One region of the Streptococcus sp. CF8-6 genome, then DNA from elsewhere that is predicted to be linked to it. Evidence: predicted binding sites of a transcription regulator. Region 1 holds the regulator's gene; the other holds the start of a gene.
The links. Region 1 encodes HrcA, which represses chaperone genes, less so after heat shock. Its sites were predicted from a motif close to TTAGCACTCNNNNNNNNNGAGTGCTAA; they were not measured.
Positions count from the first base shown of each region.

Region 2: groES (co-chaperone GroES) is a predicted target of HrcA. The motif match lies at 4,826-4,852, and genes of this name have one in related genera.

Region 1 covers NZ_JANCOF010000008.1:24,530-32,583, forward strand. Annotated here, with positions in the region: gene NML69_RS09415 (LPXTG-anchored SHIRT domain periscope protein) at 1-2,538, shown strand, start outside; gene NML69_RS09420 (PadR family transcriptional regulator) at 2,696-3,016, shown strand; gene NML69_RS09425 (DUF2812 domain-containing protein) at 3,016-3,591, shown strand; gene NML69_RS09430 (DUF2812 domain-containing protein) at 3,625-4,137, shown strand; gene hrcA (heat-inducible transcriptional repressor HrcA) at 4,298-5,332, shown strand; gene grpE (nucleotide exchange factor GrpE) at 5,359-5,874, shown strand; gene dnaK (molecular chaperone DnaK) at 6,106-7,929, shown strand.
Region 2 covers NZ_JANCOF010000009.1:932-8,985, forward strand. Annotated here, with positions in the region: gene rlmD (23S rRNA (uracil(1939)-C(5))-methyltransferase RlmD) at 1-460, opposite strand, end outside; gene recX (recombination regulator RecX) at 498-1,274, shown strand; gene NML69_RS09565 (DUF402 domain-containing protein) at 1,363-1,896, shown strand; gene NML69_RS09570 (epoxyqueuosine reductase QueH) at 1,966-2,733, opposite strand; gene groL (chaperonin GroEL) at 2,873-4,495, opposite strand; gene groES (co-chaperone GroES) at 4,511-4,795, opposite strand; gene NML69_RS09585 (single-stranded DNA-binding protein) at 5,091-5,486, opposite strand; gene NML69_RS09590 (SDR family NAD(P)-dependent oxidoreductase) at 5,564-6,325, opposite strand; gene ytpR (YtpR family tRNA-binding protein) at 6,367-6,993, opposite strand; gene NML69_RS09600 (thioredoxin family protein) at 7,009-7,326, opposite strand; gene NML69_RS09605 (DUF4651 domain-containing protein) at 7,323-7,622, opposite strand; gene NML69_RS09610 (CTP synthase) at 7,800-8,054, opposite strand, start outside.

The DNA.
Region 1 (8,054 bases):
AAAGTTCCGGTTCCAGGTAAGGACATTCTAGCAACGCCTTCATCTATCGAAATGGTTCAGAAATTTGATGAGCGCCTTGATTATCAAGGACTTAAAGTGGAATCAGGTGGAGTGACTTTACAGGAAGGGCGTGATTATACTATTGAAAAGAATGGTCAAACTGTTACTGTTAAAATGACACCTGAATACATAAAAGCAAATTCTTCTGCTGAAATTATTGTAACTTATAATACTACTACAAACAAAAAAGTAGAAGAAAAAGGTCCTGAAAAGATTGACAATACTGTAACATTGCATGTTGATAATTTATCAGCTCCTTCTAATCAGGTAAGCACTGCCCTTCTTTATGAAAAACATCATGAGTTTGTGAGTGGGACCCCAGGAAAAGACCTTCCACAAGAAGTGAAAGACTTGCTTCCGGCGACGGATAAGAACTTGGCTAATGGTAGTCAAGTAACTCCAACACAACCAAGTCAAACAGAAGTGAAGACAGCAGAAGGTACATGGAGCTTCAAGTCCTATGACAAGGCATCAGAAACCATCAATGGAGCGGATGCCCACTTCGTCGGTACTTGGGAATTTACTCCAGCACCAACTTACAAGGCAACACATGAATTTGTCAGCGGAACGCCAGGAAAAGACCTTCCACAAGAAGTGAAAACCTTGCTTCCATCAGACCAAACAGACTTGAAAGACGGTAGTCAAGCGACTCCGACTCAACCAAGTCAAACAGAAGTGAAGACAGCAGAAGGCACATGGAGCTTCAAGTCTTATGACAAGGCATCAGAAACCATCAATGGAGCGGATGCCCACTTCGTCGGTACTTGGGAATTTACCCCAGCACCAACTTACAAGGCAACACATGAATTTGTCAGCGGAACGCCAGGAAAAGACCTTCCACAAGAAGTAAAAGACTTGCTTCCGGCAGACCAAACAAACTTGAAAGATGGCAGCCAAGCAACACCAACACAACCAAGTCAAACAGAAGTTAAGACAGCAGAAGGCACATGGAGCTTCAAGTCCTATGACAAGACATCTGAAACTATTAATGGAGCAGATGCACACTTCGTAGGCACCTGGGAATTCACTCCAGCGCCAACAGTGACTCATAAGGCAGTTCACGAGTTTGTCAGCGGAACCCCAGGTAAAGAACTTCCACAAGAAATGAAGGCCCTTCTTCCAGCAGACCAAACAAACTTGAAAGATGGCAGTCAAGCAACTCCAATGCAACCAAGTCAAACAGAAGTGAAGACAGCAGAAGGTACCTGGAGCTTCAAGTTCTACGATAAGACATCGGAAACAATTAATGGATCAGATGTTAAGTTTGTAGGTACATGGGAGTTTACAGCAAGCCCAGTTCCAACAGTGACTCATAAGGCGGTTCACGAGTTTGTCAGCGGAACTTCAGGTAAAGAACTTCCACAAGAAGTGAAAGCCTTGCTTCCAGCAGACCAAACAAACTTGAAAGATGGCAGTCAAGCAACTCCAATGCAACCAAGTCAAACAGAAGTGAAGACAGCAGAAGGTACCTGGAGCTTCAAGTTCTACGATAAGACATCGGAAACAATTAATGGATCAGATGTTAAGTTTGTAGGTACATGGGAATTCACCCCATCCCCAACCTATAAGGCAACTCATGAGTTTGTCAGCGGAACGCCAGGAAAAGAACTTCCGCAAGAAGTGAAAGCCTTGCTTCCGGCAGACCAAACAAACTTGAAAGATGGTAGTCAAGCGACTCCGACTCAACCAAGTAAAACAGAGGTTAAGACTGCAGAAGGTACATGGAGCTTTAAGTCCTACGACAAGACATCAGAAACAATTAATGGATCAGATGTTAAGTTTGTAGGCACATGGGAATTCACCCCAGCGCCAACAGTGACTCATAAAGCAGTTCATGAGTTTGTCAGCGGAACGCCAGGAAAAGAACTTCCGCAAGAAGTGAAAGCCTTGCTTCCGGCAGACCAAACAAACTTGAAAGATGGCAGTCAAGCGACTCCGACTCAACCAAGTAAAACAGAGGTTAAGACCGCAGAAGGCACATGGAGCTTCAAGTCCTACGACAAGACATCGGAAACCATCAATGGAGCAGATGCACATTTCGTAGGCACATGGGAATTCACCCCAGCGCCAACCTACAAGGCGACACACGAGTTTGTCAGTGGAACTCCAGGCAAAGAACTTCCACAAGAAGTAAAAGCCTTGCTTCCAGCAGACCAAACAGACTTGAAAGACGGTAGCCAAGCGATTCCGACGCAACCAAGTCAAACAGAAGTTAAGACAGCAGAAGGCACATGGAGCTTCAAGTCTTATGACAAGACATCTGAAACCATCAATGGAGCAGACGCACACTTCGTAGGAACCTGGGAATTCACTCCGGCCCCAATTAAAGATTCTGGAACTAATAGTCAACCAGAAGAAGGAAGTAGTCAAAATCAGAACTTGTTACCAAACACGGGTTCAGCAGTATCTGGTCTTCTTTCAATCATCGGTCTTGCCTTTGCAAGCCTAGCCGTTTTTATCCTTCGCAAGAAAGACTAAGCTACTCTTAGGAAATAACAAAATGACTTCTTAATTCCTGAGCCTAAGAAGAGAGAACGAGAAATCGTTCTCTCTTTTTCTTGCATTTTATATCGAGATGTGATATAGTTTGTATAACGAAGTGCGATATATCGAATTAAATAGGAGGTGTGGTTAAATGGAATTAACAGATAAGATCAGGCGTGTTTACCTCCCCATGACTGAAACGGGGTTTTATATCTTGTTTTGTCTACAGAAGGAGAACCATGGATATGGTATCACACAAAAGGTTAAGGAGATGACAGATTCGCAAGTTTCGATTAGTCCTGGAACTATGTATGGGACCTTGTCAAAGATGGAAAAGGATGGCTTGATTTCCTTTATCCGGGAAGAGGAAAAACGTAAAATCTATCAGATCACAGACTTAGGACGAAAAGTCTTAGATATTGAATTGAAACGTATTGAACGGCTCTACAGAAATAGTCGGGAGGAAGGATGATGGAAAAGAAAATTGTTTACCGAATTTTTACCATTGCGGATTATGATAGAGAGGCTCGATACTTTAGAGAAATGCATGCCAAGGGCTGGAAACTTAGAAAAGTAAGCTATTCTATCTTGTTGTTTGCGGTTAGGTATACCTTTGAAAAGTGTCAGCCTGAACAAGTGTCTTATCAGTTGGATTTTTACCCAATGAAAACATCAGAGAGAGCCTCCTATATACAACTGTTTAAAGACTGTGGTTGGGAGCATATTACAGACTTTAATAGTTTTTCCTATTTTAGAAAAGCACATTCTGAAATTGAATCGGATGCAGAGTTTGAAATTTATAACGATGCTACTGGGAAGTTAGCTATGGTTAATCGCATTTTAAGACTGCGGCTAGTACCTGTTTTACTTTTGCTAGCCATACATATACCATTCTTACTTAAATTGCTCAATAGAAGTAATGCGTATGGTCTATGGAGTTTTCTTGCGGTTGGGCTAGATATTTTCTTGTCTTTAATCCTTTTGTTAATAGTTGCCTATATTAGCTGGAAGTTATGGCATAAAAAGAAGGAATTATCAGATTTATGATAAGGTAGGTATGCACAAATTGGAGGGAAAGTCATGATAAATAAAAAGCAATTTAGGATTTTCACTATTGTTGATTTGGACAAGGAAGAAGAATATTTACATGAGATGCACTTGAAAGGTTGGAGATATAGAACTAACCGTTTTGGTTTTTTCTATTTTGAACAATGTCAACCAGATGATATTATCTATCATATCTATGATTCTAGATTTCTTAAAAAGTATAAGCATGAACTACAAGATTTTAGAAATAGCGGTTGGGAATTGATAGAAACAGGTTTTTGTTCGATTCTTCGTAAACCAACTTCTGATATACTTTCAGAGGAGAAAGTCTATATGAGTAAGGGTCTCAGATGGGAAGTTATGCGGTCTAGACTTCGTTCCTGTATAGCCACTTTTTCAGGTGGTCTTGTTGTTTGCATGAGTTTGTATCGAGAAAATTTGTCTCAGTCTTTCTTTATTATTTTCGTTTTATACACTTGTTTAATTTCTTATCTAATCTATGGTTTTTTCAGGCTTAAAAGGAAATACCAAGTAGATGAGAAGTAAGATTCTAGGTCTGTAGACTGATTTTTAGCACTCTTGGCAAAAGAGTGCTAATTTTTTGAGTTTTTGTCTTGACATTCTCTTCTAAGGGTGTATAATAGAATCATGAGTTAGCACTTGGATGCATAGAGTGCTAATCGATCGGACAGAGAGGAGTGATGAGATGGTTACAGAGCGTCAGCAGGATATTTTAAATCTGATTATTGACATCTTTACCAAAACGCACGAACCTGTCGGATCCAAGGCGCTACAAGAGTCTATCAATTCTAGTAGTGCTACCATTCGTAATGACATGGCAGCTCTAGAGAAGCAGGGTTTGCTTGAGAAGGCTCATACCTCAAGTGGTCGGATGCCAAGTGTTGCTGGTTTTCAGTACTATGTAAAACACTCGCTCGCTTTTGATCGGCTGGCTGAAAATGAGGTTTATGAGATTGTCAAAGCTTTTGATCAGGAATTCTTCAAACTGGAGGATATCCTGCAAGAGGCTGCTAATCTACTGACAGACCTGAGCGGTTGTACGGTAGTGGCGCTGGATGTTGAGCCCAGTAGGCAACGGTTGACAGCCTTTGATATCGTTGTTTTGGGACAACATACAGCCTTGGCAGTATTTACCTTAGACGAGTCCCGAACGGTTACCAGTCAATTTCTGATTCCAAGGAACTTCTTGCAGGAAGATTTAAATCGCCTCAAGACCTTGATTCAAGAACGTTTCCTAGGTCACACCGTTCTGGACATTCATTACAAGATTCGGACGGAGATTCCGCAAATTATCCAACGTTACTTTACAACAACGGATAATGTCATGGATCTCTTTGAACACATTTTTAAAGAAATGTTCAACGAAAACATTGTGGTGTCGGGCAAGGTCAATCTCTTGAATTTTGCCAATCTAGCAGCCTATCAGTTCTTTGACCAACCGCAAAAGGTGGCTTTGGAGATTCGTGAGGGTCTGCATGAAGATCAAATGCAAAATGTCCGTGTTGCGGACAGTCAGGAGTCTTGTCTAGCAGACCTAGCGGTGATTAGCAGTAAATTCCTCATTCCTTATCGAGGTTTTGGAATTCTAGCGATTATCGGTCCAGTCAATCTGGATTACCAGCAATTGGTCAACCAAGTCAATGTGGTCAATCGTGTTTTGACCATGAAGTTGACAGATTTTTATCGCTACCTCAGCAGTAATCATTACGAAGTAAATTAATTTTGAAATCAATAAAGGAGGCGAAAATGGCCCAAGATAAAAAAAACGAAGAAATGAAAGAAGAGGAAGTTGTAGAAACAACTGAAGAAACAACTCCTGAGAAGTCTGAGTTGGACTTGGCAAATGAACGCGCGGATGAGTTCGAAAACAAATACCTTCGTGCTCATGCAGAAATGCAAAATATTCAACGCCGTGCCAATGAAGAACGTCAAAACTTGCAACGCTATCGTAGCCAAGATCTGGCAAAAGCAATCTTACCATCGCTCGACAACTTAGAACGTGCTCTTGCTGTTGAAGGTTTGACAGACGATGTCAAAAAAGGATTGGAGATGGTGCAAGAGAGCTTGATTCACGCTTTGAAAGAAGAAGGAATCGAAGAAATTGTAGCTGACGGTGAATTTGACCATAACTATCATATGGCCATCCAAACTCTCCCAGCAGACGATGAACACCCAGCAGACACCATCGCTCAAGTCTTCCAGAAAGGCTACAAACTCCATGACCGCATCCTACGCCCAGCCATGGTAGTAGTATATAACTAGGCTAGAGAACTTAAAAACTTGTCCGAAACGACAATAAACTATGAAAAAAGATAAAAAACAAGCCGGAGGCTTGCAAGGAAGATATTGTCCGCCGTGGTGAAACAGGGGATTTTTGAGACAATAGGCTCAAAAATAAGTGATGAAATCCCGTAGGGAGTTGCTCACGTCCCCACCACTTAAGGGAAATATCAAAAAATCAAAATTCGAATTAAACTTTAAGGAGAAAAACACATGTCTAAAATTATCGGTATTGACTTAGGTACAACAAACTCAGCAGTTGCAGTTCTTGAAGGAACTGAAAGCAAAATCATCGCAAACCCAGAAGGAAACCGTACAACTCCATCTGTAGTATCATTCAAAAATGGAGAAATCATCGTTGGTGATGCCGCAAAACGTCAAGCAGTTACAAACCCAGATACAGTTATCTCTATCAAATCTAAGATGGGTACTTCTGAAAAAGTTTCTGCAAATGGAAAAGAATACACTCCACAAGAAATCTCAGCTATGATTCTTCAATACTTGAAAGGTTACGCTGAAGAATACCTTGGTGAAAAAGTAACCAAGGCTGTTATCACAGTTCCAGCTTACTTCAACGATGCTCAACGCCAAGCAACTAAAGACGCTGGTAAAATTGCTGGTCTTGAAGTAGAACGTATCGTTAACGAACCAACTGCAGCAGCTCTTGCTTACGGTTTGGACAAGACTGACAAAGAAGAAAAAATCTTGGTATTCGACCTTGGTGGTGGTACATTCGACGTATCTATCCTTGAATTGGGTGACGGTGTCTTCGATGTATTGTCAACTGCAGGGGACAACAAACTCGGTGGTGACGACTTTGACCAAAAAATCATCGACCACTTGGTAGCAGAATTCAAGAAAGAAAACGGTATTGACTTGTCTACTGACAAGATGGCAATGCAACGTTTGAAAGATGCGGCTGAAAAAGCGAAGAAAGACCTTTCTGGTGTAACTTCAACACAAATCAGCTTGCCATTCATCACTGCAGGTGAGGCTGGACCTCTTCACTTGGAAATGACCTTGACTCGTGCGAAATTTGACGATTTGACTCGTGACCTTGTTGAACGTACAAAAGTTCCAGTTCGTCAAGCCCTTTCAGATGCAGGTTTGAGCTTGTCAGAAATCGACGAAGTTATCCTTGTTGGTGGTTCAACTCGTATCCCAGCCGTTGTAGAAGCTGTTAAAGCTGAAACTGGTAAAGAACCAAACAAATCAGTAAACCCAGATGAAGTTGTTGCTATGGGTGCTGCTATCCAAGGTGGTGTCATCACTGGTGATGTGAAAGACGTTGTCCTTCTTGATGTAACACCATTGTCACTTGGTATCGAAACAATGGGTGGAGTCTTCACAAAACTTATCGACCGCAACACTACAATCCCAACTTCTAAATCACAAGTCTTCTCAACAGCAGCAGACAACCAACCAGCCGTTGATATCCACGTTCTTCAAGGTGAACGCCCAATGGCAGCTGATAACAAGACTCTTGGACGCTTCCAATTGACTGATATCCCAGCCGCACCTCGTGGAATTCCTCAAATCGAAGTAACATTTGACATTGACAAGAACGGTATCGTATCTGTTAAGGCTAAAGATCTTGGAACTCAAAAAGAACAAACTATTGTCATCCAATCTAACTCTGGTTTGACTGATGAAGAAATCGACCGCATGATGAAAGATGCAGAAGCTAACGCTGAAGCAGATAAGAAACGTAAAGAAGAAGTAGACCTTCGTAACGAAGTAGACCAAGCAATCTTTGCGACTGAAAAGACAATCAAGGAAACTGAAGGAAAAGGCTTCGATGCAGAACGTGATGCTGCCCAAGCTGCACTTGATGACCTTAAGAAAGCTCAAGAAGATAACAACTTGGACGAAATGAAAGCAAAACTTGAAGCATTGAATGAAAAAGCTCAAGGACTTGCTGTTAAACTCTACGAACAAGCCGCAGCAGCGCAACAAGCTCAAGCAGGAGCAGAAGGCGCACAAGCAACAGGAAACGCAGGTGATGACGTCGTAGACGGAGAGTTTACGGAGAAATAGGCGGTAAGACAGAACTAAAAATTGAAAGTTTTTAGTTCGTAGTCGAACCCCCGCGAGGATGATTAGGGTTTTTGGGAGTCTGAAAGACGAACCTAAAATCCAATCAGCTACCGCGTCAAAAGTTG
Region 2 (8,054 bases), on a different contig from region 1:
GAGAGTTTTGCGCATACAAACCTGCCTTGACCTGATTTTTAAATTTCCGAGTCTGGAATTGAAGCTTAGCACGGTAGTACTTGGGTTCCTGCATTCCGATAGTTGGACGGATTTCATAGTTTTCATATCCCGCAGGGGCAAATTTTTTCAGGGCTTGGTGGAGCAGATCCGTTTTGAACTCTAACTGTTTATCATAGTGGAGGTGCATGATTTGGCAACCACCACATTCATTATAAATCGTACAAGCTGGTACGACTCGAAATTTAGACTTCTTATTAACCTTTAGTAATTTGGCTTCAACAAAGTTGCGTTTAATAGAAGTAATTTGACAATAGATGTCTTCTCCTTTGAGGGCTCCAGGCACAAATACTAAAGTTTTTTGGTAAAATCCGATTCCCTCGCCATTGATGCCCATCCGCTTGATTTTTAAAGGTATTTTTTGTTTGACTTTCAGATTCATACCCCTATCTTATCACATTTTAGGGTATAATAGAACTATGAAAATCACAAAACTTGAAAAGAAAAAACGTCTCTACTTGATGGAGTTAGATGGACAGCAAACCTCTTATATCACGGAAGATACCATTGTCCGTTTTATGTTGTCCAAAGATAAGGTGGTTAGCAAGGAAGAATTAATCGAGATACAGGGCTTTGCACAGTTTTCTTATGGTAAGAACCTCGCTCTCTACCATTTATCCTTCAAGGCTCGTACCGAAAAGGAAGTGCGAGAGTACCTGAAAAAGTATGATATTGAAGAAAAAATCATTAGTCAAGTTATCGCTAATCTTAGAGAAGATAACTGGATAAATGATCGTCAGTATGTCTACTCTATTATCAACGCAAATCAACTCTCTGGAGATAAGGGACCTTATGTGCTAGCTCAAAAACTGTCTCAAAAAGGGATTGCCAAATCAACGATTGAAGAGGTTTTAAAGGATTTTGATTTTTCGGAGGTTGCTCAACGTGTGGCGGAGAAACTTCTAAAAAAATACAATGGAAAGCTTCCCGCTCGTGCCTTGCAGGATAAGATCATTCAAAGCTTGACGAACAAAGGCTTCTCCTATTCTGATGCTAAGAATGTCTTTGACGACTTGGACAGTCAAGTCGACCAAGAAACGACTCAAGAACTCATTTTTAAAGAGCTAGACAAACAATATGCTAAGTATGCTCGAAAGTATGAAGGATACGAACTTAAACAGCGTTTAACCCAAGTTTTAGCTCGAAAAGGCTATGATTTTTCGGATATAGCCAGCGCTCTCAGAGAATATCTTTAACATTTTCAGGTAAAATTCAAAAAAATTAGACCAATTTATGATATAATAGTAGACGATAAACTTATAAATTGTAGAAAGTTGGTTAGTTATGAAACTTCCAAAAGAAGGCGACTTTATTACAATTCAAAGTTATAAGCATGATGGGAGTCTTCACCGTACTTGGCGGGACACCATGGTACTAAAAACAACAGAGAACGCTATTATAGGCGTCAACGACCACACACTTGTTACCGAAAGTGACGGCCGTCGTTGGGTGACTCGAGAACCCGCTATTGTTTACTTTCACAAAAAATATTGGTTTAATATCATTGCCATGATTCGTGATAATGGGATTTCCTACTATTGCAATATGGCCAGCCCCTACTATCTAGATGAGGAAGCCCTGAAATACATTGATTATGATTTGGATGTCAAGGTTTTCACTGATGGTGAAAAGCGTCTCTTGGACGTTGAAGAGTATGAGCGCCATAAACGCAAAATGAAGTATTCTGATGATTTAGACTATATTTTGAAAGAACATGTTAAAATCCTTGTTGATTGGATCAACAATGGACGCGGTCCTTTCTCAGAGGCCTATGTCAACATTTGGTACAAACGCTACATAGAACTAAAGAATCGGTAAAGTTGTCAAACCGGGGTGAGAGCCCTGGTTTTTTATTTGAAAAACCCAGCCTGAAAGCTGGGTTAATTGCTATATATCTAATTTAGTAACAGTAAACTTGATGTGGGAATAGTCTTTTTCAACATCCTTATCCAACAAGAAAGCCGTGGCATCCTTCTTAACCTGAACAAGATCAATGTTCTGGGCTTGAGCTGCATAGACGCATCCACAATAACATTGACGATAAATATCATACTCCTCGCACATCTCCACCGAACGCTTGTAACCTTGATTTTTCTTGAAATCACTTGGGAGATAGTGGGTCGTATAAATCTTTTGCACATCAATTCCGATGCTATTGATGGTTTGAGAATTCTTATGGGGACTGATGGTCAAGGCTGAACCAAAGTAGTCAAAGCCCAAATCCATAGCCACTTGCGCTGTTTTGTCCAAACGATAGTCAAAACAAACCTTGCAACGGTCGCCACCTTCAGGTTCTTCCTCTAGGCCTCTGACTAACTGACGGTATTCATTTGGTTCGTAGGGAGCTTCTAGGTACTGAACCGTATTTCCTGTTCGCTCATTGAAATCACTGACAAATTTTTTGGTGACATAAGCCCGCTTGTGGTATTCTGCCTTGGGGTGGATATTGGAATTGGCGAAATAGATGGTCACATCAGCGTATTTGGTCAGATACTCGAGGGTGTAGGTACTACAAGGAGCACAGCAAACATGCATGAGAATAGTTGGCCGTTCCTCATTCTTTTCCCAAACCTGAACCATTTTCTGCATGACACGGTCATAATTAATCTTCTGATTGGGATTCATCTTGCTCAGAATTTCTTCTACATCAATCATGTTCTTCTCCTTTTACTATTAATTATTTTACCATATATCACCAACCAGCTCAAATCGATTTTATAAAAAGGAAGCGATAAAAGGAGGGATGCTCATTCCCTCCTTTTGTGTTTTTTATGAATTGCTTAGTATAAACAGCTTACATCATTCCACCCATCATGCTTGGATCCATGGCTGGAGCTGGGGTTACTGGTTCTGGTTTATTGGCTACGACTGCTTCTGTTGTTAAAATCAAGCTGGCTACAGAGGCTGCATTTTGAAGGGCAGAACGACTAACCTTAACTGGGTCAATGATTCCCTCTTCAATCATGTTAACCCACTCGCCAGTTGCTGCGTTGAAGCCTGTGCTAACTTCCGCATTCTTCAAGCGGTCAATAACAATAGAACCTTCGAATCCCGCATTGTGGGCGATTTGACGAACAGGCTCTTCCAAGGCACGGAGAACAATATTGCGTCCTGTCGCTTCATCTCCTGTCAATTCCAAATCAGCTACGGCTGGGATGACATTTACAAGAGCTGTTCCACCACCTGCAACGATTCCTTCTTCAACGGCTGCACGAGTAGCGTTGAGGGCATCTTCAATGCGGAGTTTCATTTCTTTCAACTCAGTTTCAGTTGCAGCACCGACCTTGATGACTGCGACACCACCTGACAATTTTGCCAAGCGTTCTTGCAATTTTTCACGATCAAATTCAGAAGTTGTAGTTTCGATTTGAGACTTGATAACCGCAACACGGTGAGAAATAGCTTCAGGATTTCCAGCACCTTCTACGATAACAGTGCTATCTTTGTTCACAGTTACTCTCGCTGCTTGACCAAGCGCCTCAATAGTAGCGTCCTTCAACTCAAGACCAAGATCTTCTGTGATAACTGTTCCACCTGTCAAGATAGCGATATCTTCCAACATAGCCTTACGACGGTCACCAAAACCAGGTGCCTTAACTGCTACTACGTTGAAGGTTCCACGAATCTTGTTCAATACAAGAGTCGGAAGAGCTTCACCATCTACATCATCCGCAATAATCAAGAGTGGACGATTGCTTTGGAGAATGCTTTCTAGAAGTGGCAAGATTTCTTGGATATTGGAAATCTTCTTGTCAGTAATCAAAATGTATGGATTTTCAAGATCAGCCACCATTTTTTCGCTATCTGTCACCATGTACTGCGATAGGTAACCGCGGTCGAACTGCATTCCTTCAACAACTTCAAGTTCTGTTTCCATACCACGTGACTCTTCAATAGTGATGACACCATCTTTACCAACTTTTTCCATGGCTTCAGAGATGTATTCGCCGACTTTCTCAGAACGAGAAGATACGGCAGCAACCTGTGCGATGGCTTCTTTATTGGCAACAGGGATGGCATTGTTTTTCAAGACTTCTACAGCTGCGGCAACCGCTGCTTCAATCCCTCGACGGATACCGATTGGATTGGCACCTGCTGTGACGTTTTTGATTCCTTCACGGACGATGGCTTGGGTCAAGACAGTCGCAGTTGTGGTTCCATCACCTGCGATATCATTGGTTTTTGAAGCTACTTCTGATACCAATTTAGCACCCATATTTTCAAAATGGTCTTCCAACTCTATTTCTTTGGCAATGGTCACACCGTCATTGGTAATCAATGGTGAACCGAATGATTTTTCCAACACAACGTTACGACCTTTTGGGCCTAAGGTTACTTTAACTGTGTCTGCTAGGATATCGACACCACGAACCATAGCTGAACGAGCATCAGATGAAAATTTAATTTCTTTTGACATACTTACTTTCTCCTTCTATTCTTCAATGATTGCCAAAATATTGGCTTCGCCTACGATAATGTACTTTTCATCGCCATCTTTGACATCAATACCAGCGTGGGCTTCAACTAAGACACGGTCTCCAGCCTTAACGCTTGGAGCAACCAAGTCACCATTCAAGGTGCGAACACCTTGTCCTGTAGCTATAACTTGGGCAGTTTTGGTTTTTTCTTGGGCTGAGCCCGCAAGGACAAAGCCTCCAACAGTTTGTTCTTTTTCTTCGATTTTCAAGACCACACGGTCTCCTAATGGTTTCAACATCTGTTTTCCTCCATGATAAACTACATATTATTAGCACTCTTTATATATGAGTGCTAATTCATAGTTCTATTGTATCACTTGGTCAGAAATAGTCAAGAAAAAAGTCTGACTTTGGCAAGATAAAAAGTCTGAGACCAACTCAGACTTTTCAATGTTTATACTCAATGAAAATCAAAGAGCAAACTAGGAAGCTAGCCGCAGGTTGCTCAAAGCACTGTTTTGAGGTTGTAGATAAGACTGACGAAGTCAGTTACCTATACCAGCTGACGTGGTTTGAAGAGATTTTCGAAGAGTATTAAAATGGCAATTCTTCCTCTTCCAAAACCAAGTCTGCCAAATCCTGTCCTGCATTATTTTCACGCATAGCACGTTGGGCACGGCTTTCCAAAAGTTGGAATCCTGTGGCAAGGACTTCAGTCACATAGTTCATCTGGCCATTTTTCTCGAAGCGACGAGTACGAAGTTCTCCATCCACAGAGATAAGACTACCTTTAGTTGCGTAGCTTGCCAAGGTTTCAGCCAATTTCCCCCAAAGAACAAGATTGACAAAGTCAGCTTCACGTTCCCCGTTTTGGTCTTTGTAACGACGGTTCACAGCGATAGTTGCTCGCGCCACTGACTTGTCGTTGTTTGTTTTGTGCAATTCTGGTGTAGACGTCAAGCGCCCAATCATGATAACTTTATTATACATATTTTCTTCCTCCTACTTATCTATTCGTAAGGAATCAAAAAAAGTTACAAAAATTTGTAACTTTTCGAGAAAATTTTTTATTTTTTATGCCCCATGAAACCTGTCGCCTGTTGATTGGCCATAATGGTCATATCTGTAATCTGCACACGACGAGGCTGACTGGTCACATAGATCACTGTATCTGCAATATCCTGAGCTTGCAAGGCCTCAATTCCCTGATAGACGGTGGCAGCACGCTCTTTGTCACCATGAAAACGAACTGTAGAGAAATCTGTTTCGACAATTCCTGGCTGAATGGTTGTCACCTTGATGTCCGTTGCGATCGTATCAATTCGCAGTCCATCTGAAAAAGTCTTAACTGCTGCCTTGGTGGCTGAATAAACTGCTGCACCCGCATAGGCATAGATTCCTGCGGTTGATCCCATATTGATAATATGTCCCTGATTGGCTTTTACCATAGAAGGCAAGAAACAGCGAGTAACCGCCATCAAACCCTTCACATTGGTATCCAGCATGGTCAGCATATCCAACTCTTCATAGTCCTGATAGGGAGCCAAGCCAAGAGCTAGTCCAGCGTTATTGACCAAGATATCAATCTGCCCTATCGTTTCCAAAATATCGGAGCAAACAGTCTTGACCATAGTCATATCCGTGACATCCAGTGCAAAGGTCCAAACTGTTTGATTTGGAAAAGTTTCTGCAAACTCTGACTTGAGTGTCTCTAGTCTGTCTGTCCGTCGCCCTGTTAGAACGACATTCGCCCCCTGCTCCAGATAAGCACGCGCAATCGCTTCACCGATTCCTGAGGTAGCCCCTGTAATCACTACATTTTTCGCCATCTTATCCCCCTCTATCTGGTCTATCAAACACTGACAATTTCCTAGGCAGTCCAATGTTTAGCTGGGTCAAATGGAGTTCCGACAACTTGGTCTTCTGATAATTCAATAACCCCACGTTTTTGCGGAGCATTTGGCAAATTCAATTCACGAGGACTGCACATCATGCCAAAACTCTTTTCGCCACGAAGTTCGCCTGGGAAAATGAGATTGCCTTTTGGCATCATCGCTCCAGGAAGAACTACAATGGTTTTCAACCCAACACGCGCATTAGGTGCTCCTGCCACGATTTGCACTGTCTTGTCACTTGCGACTGCAACTTGGCAGATGTTGAGGTGGTCACTATCTGGATGAGCTACCATCTCGATAATCTCACCGACAACAAACTTAGGTTCTTTGTCATTGACAATCTCTTCTGCAAAGCCTTCCGCTCGCAATTCTTGGTTCAAACGTTCTACTTGTTCATCTGTCAAAAAGACTTGACCACGCTCTGCAATTTCAAACAAACTTGAAATTTCGAAAATATTCCAAGCTACTGTTTCTCCATTTTCTTTGAGGAAAACACGGGCTACTTTGCCTTTACGCTCCACGTCCAGTTTGGCATCTCCGCTGTTTTTCACGATGATCATAAGGACATCGCCAACATGCTCTTTGTTATATGTAAAAATCATTGTTTCCATTTTCTCCTATTTCAGTCCTGCTAAAAAGTCGTTAATTTGTTCCTTGCTTTTACGGTCGCGATTGACAAAACGACCGATTTCCTTGTCCTTTTCTAGCACAACAAGGCTAGGAATGCCGTACACATCCCAGAGTTTGGATAGATCCATGTACTGGTCACGGTCCACTCGAATAAAGGTGAACTCTGGATTGGTCTCCTCAATCTCTGGCAAGGATGGATAGATATAGCGACAATCGCCACACCAGTCCGCCACAAAAAGGAAGACCTTCTTGCCATCTTGCTCGACAAAACCTGCTAGCTCTTCTATACTACTAGGAGTAATCATAAGACTTCCTCCTCATAGACTAGGTCTTCATTTTCATAGACAAAGGTATAGTGACGGCCATCCTCGAAAATGACTCCTCCGACGAGTCGCTCTAGGCTACTTTCGTAGACTTGAACATAAATAGTCGCAATCTCACCCATATCTGAGAAAAGTTCGCGCACGATAGCGGTCAACTCTTCTTGAGTCTTCATGAGTTTGTGGTTATCTGCTGCTTTTTTAGCCCCTAAAGCAAGGGCACTTAGACCAGCCACAGTCAAGCCAGTCATCCATAATTTCTTAGCTTTCATACCATTCATTGTAACACAAAAAGGGCTCTAGGACAAATGAGGAAGTAGCAGAAAAGCAAGTAAAAAACCTCTTCCCTCGGTGAGGAAAGAAGACTTCTGATTCTTATTGCCAAGCGCCTGAGTTAGCAAGACTTTCCTGAATGAATTAAAAAACCTCTGAGATTCTTCTCAAAGGTTCTGATTGTGCTAATTACTGTTCTCGACTGCTGCAGTAACAAAGGCAGTGTAGAGTTCTTCTGGACGGTTCGGACGACTGGAAAGTTCAGGGTGATACTGACAAGCCACAAAGAATTTATTTTCAGGAATTTCCACAATTTCGACCAAACGATTGTCTGGAGAAACACCTGAGAAGACAAAACCTGCTGTCTCAAACTGTTCACGAAAGGCGTTGTTAAACTCATAACGGTGACGGTGACGGCGTTGCACCACTTCTTGATTGTG